DNA from 3 places in the Streptomyces sp. NPDC096193 genome. Region 3 is predicted to be linked to each of the others. Evidence: riboswitches for the same ligand, from Rfam matches in the RefSeq annotation. Region 3 holds a riboswitch; each other region holds the start of a gene.
What was found. A riboswitch is a leader RNA that binds a small molecule or an ion and turns the genes downstream of it on or off. The one in region 3 is predicted to bind cobalamin.

Region 1 (3,266 bases), on a different contig from region 3:
AGCGGCTGGTCGTCGCGGACGAAGGACCAGGCGAGCATGGTGACGGGTCCCGTGAGCATGCCCTTGACCGGCCGGCTGGTCAGGGACTGGGCGTACGAGGTCCACTGAACCGTCATCGGCTCGGGGCGCGAGATGTCACCCGCGAGGATCGGCGGCCGGACGTATCGCGTGCCGTAGGACTGGACCCAGCCGTGCCGGGTGGCCAGGTAGCCGGTGAGCTGCTCGGCGAAGTACTGCACCATGTCGTTGCGTTCGGGCTCGCCGTGGACCAGGACGTCGATGCCGGTCTTCTCCTGGAAGGCGATCACCTCCTGGATCTCGGCCTTGATCCGCTCCTCGTAGGCAGCCGTGTCGATCCGTCCGCGCCGCAGGTCGGCGCGCGCGGTGCGCAGTTCGGTGGTCTGCGGGAACGAGCCGATCGTGGTAGTGGGCAGCAGGGGCAGGCCGAGGTGGGCACGCTGGGTCGCGGCACGTTCGGCGTACGGCTGCGAGCGGCGACCGTCGGCGTCCGTCACCCCGGCCACCCGGGCACGCACCGCCGGGTCGCGGGTGAGGGCGGAGCCGGCGCGGGAGGTCAGGTCGGCGCGGTTGGCGGCGAGTTCGGCCGCGATGGTGTCGGCCCCCTGACCCAGGCCCCTCGCGAGGGTGACGATCTCGGAGGTCTTCTGCCGGGCGAAGGCGAGCCACCGGTGGATCTGCGGGTCGATGTCGCGCTCCGCGGCACTGTCCAGCGGGACGTGCAGCAGCGAGCAGGAGGAGGCCACGTCGACCCGGTCGGCGAGGCCGAGCAGCGTGCCGAGGATGGACAGCGACTTCTCGAAGTCGTTGATCCAGATGTTGCGACCGTTGACGACGCCCGCGACCAGGCGCTTGCCGGGCAGCCCGCCGACTGCGGCCAGGGCGCCGAGGTCCGCCCCTGCGGCATCGGTGAAGTCGAGTGCCAGGCCGTCCACGGGAGCCTTGGCGAGCACCGGCAGTGCCTCGCCGAGCCGGTCGAAGTACGAGGCCACCAGCAGCTTGGGCCGGTTGGTGAGGGTGCCGAGGTCGCGGTAGGCGCGTTCAGCGGCGTTCAGTTCGGCGGGCGTACGGTCCTGGACCAGCGCGGGCTCGTCCAGCTGCACCCAGTCGGCCCCGGCCGCGCGCAGGTCGGCGAGTACCTCCGCGTACACCGGCAGCAGCCGGTCGAGCAGGGTCAGGGGATCAAAACCGGGCGCCACGCCGGGGGCGGGCTTGGCCAGCAGAAGATAGGTGATCGGGCCGACCAGCACCGGCCGGGCCGTGTGACCGAGGGCCAGTGCCTCCTTCAGTTCGGTGACCTGCTTGGTGGAGTCGGCGGTGAAGACGGTGCCGGGCCCCAGTTCGGGGACGAGATAGTGGTAGTTGGTGTCGAACCACTTGGTCATCTCGAGCGGGGCGATGTCCTGGGTGCCGCGCGCCATGGCGAAGTACCCGGCCAGGGCGTCCGCCTCGACGGCTGCGCGGTGGCGCGAGGGCAGGGCGCCGACCATCACGCTGGTGTCGAGCACGTGGTCGTAGTACGAGAAATCACCGGTCGGGACCTCGTGGATCCCGGCCTCGGCCAGGTGCTGCCAGTTCGAACGACGCAGGTCCCGGGCGGTCTCTTCCAGGGCCGCTGCGGAGACCCGGCCCTTCCAGTAGCCCTCGATGGCTTTCTTCAGTTCACGGTTCGGCCCCTGACGGGGGTATCCGTGAACGGTGGACCGTGCTGCCGCGGCTGCGGGCTTCGCTGTCACTGAACTCTCCTTCGCGAGTTTCCTGTCACCCGGCGAGGGTGAAGGCGAAGGGAGCACAGACCGGACGGAGGAGGTGGTGCGTCGCTGACGCACGTGCCCGCCGGTATGCACGCCGACCCGCCCTCGAGGTCACCGGATATCCGCGCACGATCGGTCGTGCGCGGACAGCGGGCAGGTCTTCGGACTCACGGGCACGCCTGCCGGACATCTCCCGGCGGACACCTACTGGCCGTCGCTTCCCAGGCCCGTACCGGACCCAGTGCGTATGACGGCGGTCGTTCCCGCTCACCGCTGCGGGGCAGTCCCGGATTCCCACCGGGTTCCCTCTTGCGACGCACATACCTGGCAGGCACGGCGAACCAGCTGCACTCGTCAGCCTAGAGCCCCGCGGGCCACACCGACACCACCGCTCGTCATCCGGACGGCGATCCACGGCGTGCGGGCGTACCGATGGAGCCGCCGGGGGCGCTCAGGCCGAGGGCACCGGAGTACCAAGACGCTCGGGTAGCTGAGGGAGCAGGTGAACGGGTCGACGAAAGAGTTCACGCAGTCCGCCGGCTTCCAGTCGGTGCGCGGGTGCAACGGCCCGGACGGAGGGGCTGAACAGCACGCTGGGCAGGATCGCGGCGGCGGGGCACCAGGAGCAGGGCACGTTCAACGACCTTGCCGACGGCCCGCTCGACCGGTCCGGGAGCACGTAGCTCCACCGAGCGGGTCACCACCAGGCCGTCGCTCCCGGCCCTCGCCCGGTCCGCACCGGCGGCGGCATGCAAGAGCAGGGCGGAACTGTCGACCTGATCCTCGGCCAGGGCGAGCCGATATCCGGTCGGTGTGCTCGCCAGGACGCGGCGCCCAGCTGCGCCCGCGCCCTGGACACGAGGACCTGCACCGCCTTTCCCGGCCGCTCCGGCAACTCGGCCGGCCACAGCCCCGCCACGAGCCGCTCGGTGTTGCAGCCCGTACGGAGGTCGCCGGCGAGCAGTGCGAGCAGGCCGCGCAGCCGGGGCGCTGTGACCTCCTGCCCGCGATAGGCGACACGTGGCAGCAGGGTCAGGTCGGTGGTGACCGGTGCAGACTGGCCAACGCCCCCGGCCGACCGGATCCAGCCCGTCCGAAGTGACGGCGGGCCACCAGCGCCCGGTTGGGCCCCTGTTGGGGCCGAGGTGCGGCCGTCGCGGCGTCATGGAACCACCTGGGACCTACCGTCCCCGTACCGTCGCGATCGCCTCCTTCGCCGTCTTCTCGACCAGCGCGATCCCGGACTCCATCGACGCATGGCCGTCGGAGAGCACGGCGATCAGATATCTGCGTCCGTCGATGGTCACGCGTCCCACGCTGTTGATGTCCCACAAGCCGGTCTTGGTGCGCTGGAGCCAGCCGTTCTTCAGAGCCCAGCCGGAGCCTGCCGCGGCCGACACGCCCCAGTCCTGTTCCGCCTCTGTCCGGTTCATCAGCCTCTGGATGTACGCACGAGAGGGCTGGCTCAGCTCCGGGGGCGTACCGGAGGAAGGC
Region 2 (3,266 bases), on a different contig from region 3:
CCAGCACCGGAAGCCGCGCGGCCCGCGCGACACCCATGTTCACGATGTCCGTACGCCGCAGATTGATCTCGGCCGGACTGCCCGCCCCCTCGCAGATCACGGCTTCATACGTGCCCCGCAGCTCCTCCAGGCAGTCCACGACGGTGCCGAGGAGGGCTTCCTGCCGGCCGCCGTGGTAGCCGCGGGCGCTGAGTTCCCCGACCGGCTTGCCCATCAGCACGACCTGGCTGGAGCGGTCGCTGCCCGGCTTCAGCAGGACCGGGTTCATGAGGGCGCTCGGCTCCACCCGCGCGGCCTGGGCCTGCATCGCCTGCGCTCGGCCGATCTCCGCGCCCTCACGTGTCACGAACGAATTGAGGGACATGTTCTGCCCCTTGAAGGGGGCGACCTTCACGCCCTGGCGTACGAGCCACCGGCAGATGCCGGCCGTGACGACGCTCTTGCCCGCGTCGGACGTGGTGCCCGCGACCAGCAGCCCGCCGCCTCTGCGCCCGGTCATCCCCGCCTCCTTCGTGCGCGCCGGGCGCGCAGTGCGTGACCCGTGACGCGGCCCGCGGCGCAGACCGCCAGCGTCAGAAAGCCGACGCGCCGGGAGAGCCGCACGGCACGTTCGATGTCGCCGAACTCCACGGCGCGCCCTTCGGCGTTGAGGACCGGCCGGTGTTCGACCCGTCCGCCGTACGAGAGCGTTCCGCCGAGCCGGACACCGAGCGCCCCGGCGAACGCGGCCTCCACGGGCCCGGCGTTGGGGCTGGGGTGCCGGCCCGCGTCGGCGCGCCAGGCACGTACGGCCCCCCGGCCGTCCGCACCCGTGAGCGCCGCGAGCCCGGCCGTCAGCCGCGCACCGGGCCAGCCGGCCACGTCGTCCAGCCGTGCCGAGGCCCACCCGAACTTCCGGTAGCGGGACGAGAGATGCCCGACCATCGCGTCCAGGGTGTTGACCGCCCGGAAGCCCACCAGGCCCGGCACGCCCGCCACCGCACCCCACACCAGGGCGCCGACCACGGCGTCGGAGGTGTTCTCGGCGACGGACTCGACGACGGCCCGCGCGATCTGCTGCTCGTCCAGGCTCTGCGGATCGCGGCCGCACAGATGCGGCAGCCGTTCGCGGGCGAGTTCCACATCGCCGGCGGCGAGCGCCCCGCCGATGGCCCGGGCCTCGCGCCCGAGCGACGTCCCGCCGACGACCGACCAGGTGGCGGCCGCGGTCAGGGCGACGGACGCGGCGGAACTGCCCCGTGCGCCGCGTGCGACGAGGGCCGCGGCGGCGGCCGCACCCCCGGCGCACAGCAGGGTGTGCAGCGCACCCCGGCCGCGGTGGTCACGCCACAACGCACGCTCGACGGCCTCCGCGGCCCGCCCGAAAGCCGCGACCGGATGCCCCCGGCGGGGATCACCGAGAAGCAGGTCGCAGGCGAGGCCGGCGGTGGAGCCGTACACGAACACTCGGTCGGCACGCATGGGTTCAGACCGGGATCTCGCCTCGGTGCGACCGTGAACTCAGGGCCGTACTCACAGCAGGAACGGAACCGCAGCCGGGCATGGCGATATGTCCTCACTCAGGGTGTCCGCGCCCTGGTTCGACGTGAACGGCGGTGAGAGTTCCTGGCTTCCGGGGACTGCTCCCCGGTGACAGTGGCGGGACCGCGCCGGATTCGCACCGGCTTCCTCTGCTGCCGCCGTAGATGGCCCCGGCAGTCCACCACGCCGCCCGAACTGCGTCAACTTGCCTTTGACCTGCGACGGGACAGTGTGCTGAGCCCCACACCCGAAAGCCGGGCCGGTCACCCCAAAGGGTGCCCGGCCCGGCACGGGATGCGCGTGATGACGCTGTGGCGTCAGCTGACGATGAGGTAGATCCCGTAGGTCACCGCTGCCGCGCAGAGCGCGAAGCACACATAGGCGCCCGTGCGTGCCAGGGTCGCCGATCCTCCCTGCGCGGACGCCGATTCCTGCTTGCTCAGACCCACCACGCCCAGGGTGAACAGACCCACCAGGGCCACGGTGGCGACGAGGCTCACGCCGAAGACGGAGCCGAGAGCTGCCCAGTCGATGCTCATGCTGTTTCTGTCCTTACACCGCGGCCGTGCGGGCCGGCTCGGATTCGGGGGCCGGAGCCGGGATGGTCGTCTGGAGGTCCTGGGCCGGGGTGCCGGCCGGCGGCGGGGTGACGGCCGCGATGGCGGCGGTCACGACACCCGCGGGCTCGCCGTCCGCGCTCGTGTCGTTGACGTTGGTGTGGTCGACCACCTGGCGGCGGGAGACCAGCCAGATCGCGGCGCAGGAGCCGATCAGGAAGACCACGACGGCCGCCACGCCCCAGTCGCCCTGGCGGGTGACGAACTCCGAGCCCGCCGCCACCAGCGCGGCCGCCGGCAGGGTCAGACCCCAGGCGACGAACATCCGGGTGGCGGTGGACCAGCGGACCACGCCGCCCTTGCGGCCGAGGCCCGCGCCCATCACCGCGCCGGAGCAGGAGTGCGTGGTCGACAGCGAGAAGCCGAGATTGGAGGAGGCGAGGATGACGCTCGCCGCGCTGGTCTGGGCGGCGAAGCCCTGCTGCGGCTGGAGGTCGGTCAGGCCCTTGCCCATGGTGCGGATGATGCGCCAGCCGCCCAGATAGGTGCCGAGCGCGATCGCGAGACCGGCGGAGAGGATGACCCACATCGGGGGGTTGGACCCGGGGGAGAGGACGCCGCCGGCGACCAGGGCCAGCGTGATGATGCCCATCGTCTTCTGGGCGTCGTTGGTGCCGTGGGCCAGCGAGACGAGGCCCGCCGAGGCGATCTGACCGGCGCGGTAGCCCTTGGCGGTGGTCTTCTCGTCGGTGTTCCGGCCGATCCGGTAGGTCAGCCGGGAGGCGAGGTAGGCGGCGATGCCCGCGACCAGGGGGGCCGCGATCGCGGGGATCAGCACCTTGGTGACGACGGTGCCGCCGTTGACGCCGCTGACGCCGACCGAGGCGATCGTGGCGCCGACCAGTCCGCCCATGAGGGCGTGCGAGGAGCTGGAGGGCAGGCCGATCAGCCAGGTGAGCAGATTCCAGAGGATGGCGCCGACCAGCGCCGCGAAGATGACTTCCGGGGTGATGCCTGACTCGGTGACGATGCCGCTGGAGATCGTCTTGGCGACCTCCACGGACAGGAACGCGCCGACGAGGTTGAGCACGGCGGACATGGCCACCGCGGTCTTGGGTTTCAGGGCTCCCGTCGAAATGGTCGTCGCCATCGAGTTGGCGGTGTCGTGGAAACCGTTCGTGAAATCGA
Region 3 (3,266 bases):
CGGGGAACCGGCAACCGGGCGGGACCCGGCCCCGACAGCAGTAGCCCGAGCCTGACCGTGCCCCACGCCCAGAGCAGGCCCGACCAGCCGAACGCCTAGCTGAGCAGGTACATCCAGTACATTCCGGGGCCGTCCATGAACGGCATGACCGCGACCGCCGAGGTCGCGTCGGGCAGCGGTGCCCGCAGGCCGGCACGCAGGACGACGCGGTTGGCCGGACTCCTGTCGCGGGCGGGCGGCGCCGTGGTGTCGTCGTCCCCCGGCGTCGTCCCTGACAGCATCCTGGGCCTTCCGGGGCACGGGATATTGATGGGCGGTGCGCGCGTGTGGTCGGAGGAACCAGTGTGACCGAGGTGGCCCGGTGATACCGAGGGCACCGACGCGTGGACCTGCCCGTACGCCGGCTCACCAGGACGGTGGCGGCGGTCGTCCAGGAATCGGGCGCAGGCTTCGACCTCTCCGTACGCGAGGTCGTCGCCATGGGCCGCACCCCCACACACACAAACAGCTGCTCGACGGCAACACCCCCGAGGACGCCGACCTGATCGAGTCGGCCCTCGACGCGGTCGATGCCACCGGCCTGGCCCACCGCCCCTTCGACCGGCTCTCCGGCGCGGAACGCCAACGCGTCCTCATCGCCCGTGCCCTCGCCCAGCAGCCGTCCCTCCTCGTCCTGGACGAACCGACCAACCACCTTGACGTCCGCCACCAGTTGAACGTCCTCGGCACCCTGCGTCAGCTGCCCGCGACCGTCGTGGTAGCCCTGCACGACCTCAACCTCGCCGCGTACTACTGCGACCGCCTGTACGTGCAGAGCGACGCCAAGGGCACCGCCTCGGGCCCGCCCGCCGACATCCTCACGCCCGAACTGCTCGCCGAGGTTGCGGCGTCACGAGCGAGGTCTCCATCCATCCGCGCACGGGCGCACCGCAGGTGACCTTCCTCCCCAGGGAGTGCCGCACCCCCACCTCGTGTGGCTGAACGCACAGAGGAGGGTCTGGCCGGGCGACGGCTCCTTCTGCGATGCTTCCGTCCGACAAGCGACGGCGGAACGAGGAAGCCGGTGAGATTCCGGCACGGTACCGCCACTGTGTAGGGGGAGCGACTCCACCCATGGCCACCGCCCCGTGCGGGGTGGGAAGGCCGGAGAAGCCGTGATCCCGAGTCAGGAGACTCACGCCGTCGCACCTCGATGTACGGGGCGGATTTCCCCAGGAGAGGCGGTGGCACTCGTGTGCCTGCGTATGTGCGGGGTCGGCCTGGCGCCGCCCTTGGCCCGTCCGGGCCTTCCTGTCCGGCTTGACGCAGGGGTTCGTTCCCCCAGGTCCTGACGGTCTCCTCCCTCAGCGGTTCCTTCCCCGTACGCCGCATCCGCGCGCCGGAACGCCGGTACGCGCTGCCCACGCACGCCACCAGGAGTCACCTTGTCCGTACGATCCGTCATGCCCGGGCGCCGTCAGGCCGCCGCGGCGGCCTTCCTCGCCGTCGCCCTCACACTCACCGCATGCGGTGGCGACGCCGGCACGACCACCAACACCCAGGCCCAGGCTCAGGGTGAGGGCTGCATCGCGGGCTTCGACCCGGCCAAGGACTACTTCCCGGTCAAGTCGACGGTGAAGCACGCCGAGAACTTCACGCTGCGGTACGAGAAGAGCTATCAGGTCCTCACCGTCAAGGAGCCCTTCCCCAAGGGCAAGCCCGAGTCGTACGTGCTGGTCAAGTGCGGTGCGCCGAAGCCGAAGCTGACGGGTGATCTGGCGTCCGCGCAGCAGGTCACCGTACCCGTCAAGAGCCTGTACTCCGCCTCGACGACCCACCTGCCGCTGCTGACCGAGACCGGCACCCTGGACGTGCTGACCGGTGTCGCGAGCGCCACGGCCATCTCGTCCGCCGAGGTGCTCGAGCGGGTGAAGGCGGGCAAGGTCACCGAGTACGCCAAGGACCACACCCTCGACGCCGAGGCGGTCATCGGCGCCAAGCCGGACGTACTCATGACCCAGGGCACCGACGACCCGCAGTACCCGAAGCTGCGTCAGGCGGGCGTCGCCGTGGTCGCCAACGCCGAGTGGCTGGAGGCCAGTCCGCTCGGGCGCGCCGAGTGGGTCAAGGCAATGGCCGCGCTCACCGGGGCGGAGAAGCGTGCCGGCGAGGTGTTCGAAGCCATCGAGGGCGACTACCGCAAGGTCGCCGAGAAGGGCGCGCAGGCGGCCAAGGCGGGCAAGCCCGTCGAGGTCCTGCCCGGCACGATGTACCAGGGCACGTGGTCCATGCCCGCCGGCGGAAGCTACGCCGCCCAGCTGATCAAGGACGCGGGCGGCACCTTCCCGTGGGCCGGCGAGGTGGGCACCGGTGGCCTCCAGCTGAACTTCGAGGCCGTGTACGCCAAGGGCGGCCAGGCCCTGATCTGGATCGCCGACCAGCAGTGGAAGTCCACCGCCGACGCCGTGAAGGCCGACAGCCGGTACGGGCAGTTGAAGGCCGTCTCCGGCGGAGCGGTGTGGACGAACCAGAAGGCGCTCGGTCCCGGCGGCGGCAACGACTACTTCGAGCGCGGCGTGCTGCGCCCGGACCTGGTCCTGGCAGACCTGTTCGCGCTGATGCACCCAGAGCAGGCGAAGTGGCACACCTTCACCTTCTACCAGCCGGTGCCCACGGCGTGACGACTCATCAGGCAAACACGTCGGCCCCGGTAGTCGACACCCCGCGGCCCGTGCGGCGGCGCCTCGTCGTCGTCCTCGCCCTGGCGGCCGGGACCGCCGTGCTGTTCGTCCTCGCCCTCGCGACCGGTTCCCATCCGGTGCCGGTCGCGGAGGTGGTGCGGGTCCTGTTCGGCGGCGCCGCCGAGGATCCGCGCTGGACGGTGATCGTCGAGCAGGTCCGGCTGCCGCGTGCGCTGACCGCCGCCGCCGTCGGCGCCGCGCTCGCGGTGGCCGGCGTACAGATGCAGACCCTGTTCCGCAACGCGCTGGCCGACCCGTTCTCCCTGGGCGTGAGTTCGGGCGCCAGCATGGGTGTCGCCGCCGTGGTCGTCGGCACGGGCGGGGTGGCCGGGAGCTTCACCGGAGACCTGGCCGGGCTGGGACGGGTGGGCATCGTGCTGGCCGCCTCGCTCGGCGCCGCCGCCGTACTCGCCCTCGTCCTCCTCCTGTCGCGATGGGTGCGGTCGGCCGTCACCCTCCTCGTCATCGGCGTCATGATCGGCTCGGCGGCCACCGCCGTGGTCGGCGTGATGCTCGTCTACGCCCGGCCCGAACGCGCCCAGCAGT

Region 1: linked by a shared signal. The riboswitch ahead of metE (5-methyltetrahydropteroyltriglutamate--homocysteine S-methyltransferase) and the one ahead of ABTX78_RS34865 (ABC transporter substrate-binding protein) in region 3 are both predicted to bind cobalamin.
Region 2: linked by a shared signal. The riboswitch ahead of ABTX78_RS22880 (cobalamin biosynthesis protein) and the one ahead of ABTX78_RS34865 (ABC transporter substrate-binding protein) in region 3 are both predicted to bind cobalamin.

Annotation. Positions count from the first base shown of each region.
Region 1 is NZ_JBEOSJ010000001.1:154,487-157,752, reverse strand. Features, by position in the region: gene metE (5-methyltetrahydropteroyltriglutamate--homocysteine S-methyltransferase) at 1-1,754, opposite strand, end outside; cobalamin riboswitch at 1,908-2,133, opposite strand; partial or broken gene ABTX78_RS00745 (AfsR/SARP family transcriptional regulator) at 2,489-2,856, opposite strand; gene ABTX78_RS00740 (serine hydrolase) at 2,954-3,266, opposite strand, start outside.
Region 2 is NZ_JBEOSJ010000016.1:60,680-63,945, reverse strand. Features, by position in the region: gene ABTX78_RS22885 (cobyric acid synthase) at 1-499, opposite strand, end outside; gene ABTX78_RS22880 (cobalamin biosynthesis protein) at 496-1,461, opposite strand; cobalamin riboswitch at 1,581-1,719, opposite strand; gene ABTX78_RS22875 (hypothetical protein) at 1,839-2,060, opposite strand; gene ABTX78_RS22870 (inorganic phosphate transporter) at 2,074-3,266, opposite strand, start outside.
Region 3 is NZ_JBEOSJ010000045.1:15,354-18,619, forward strand. Features, by position in the region: partial or broken gene ABTX78_RS34855 (ferric reductase-like transmembrane domain-containing protein) at 1-281, opposite strand, end outside; partial or broken gene ABTX78_RS34860 (ABC transporter ATP-binding protein) at 370-981, shown strand; cobalamin riboswitch at 993-1,198, shown strand; gene ABTX78_RS34865 (ABC transporter substrate-binding protein) at 1,425-2,660, shown strand; gene ABTX78_RS34870 (FecCD family ABC transporter permease) at 2,711-3,266, shown strand, end outside.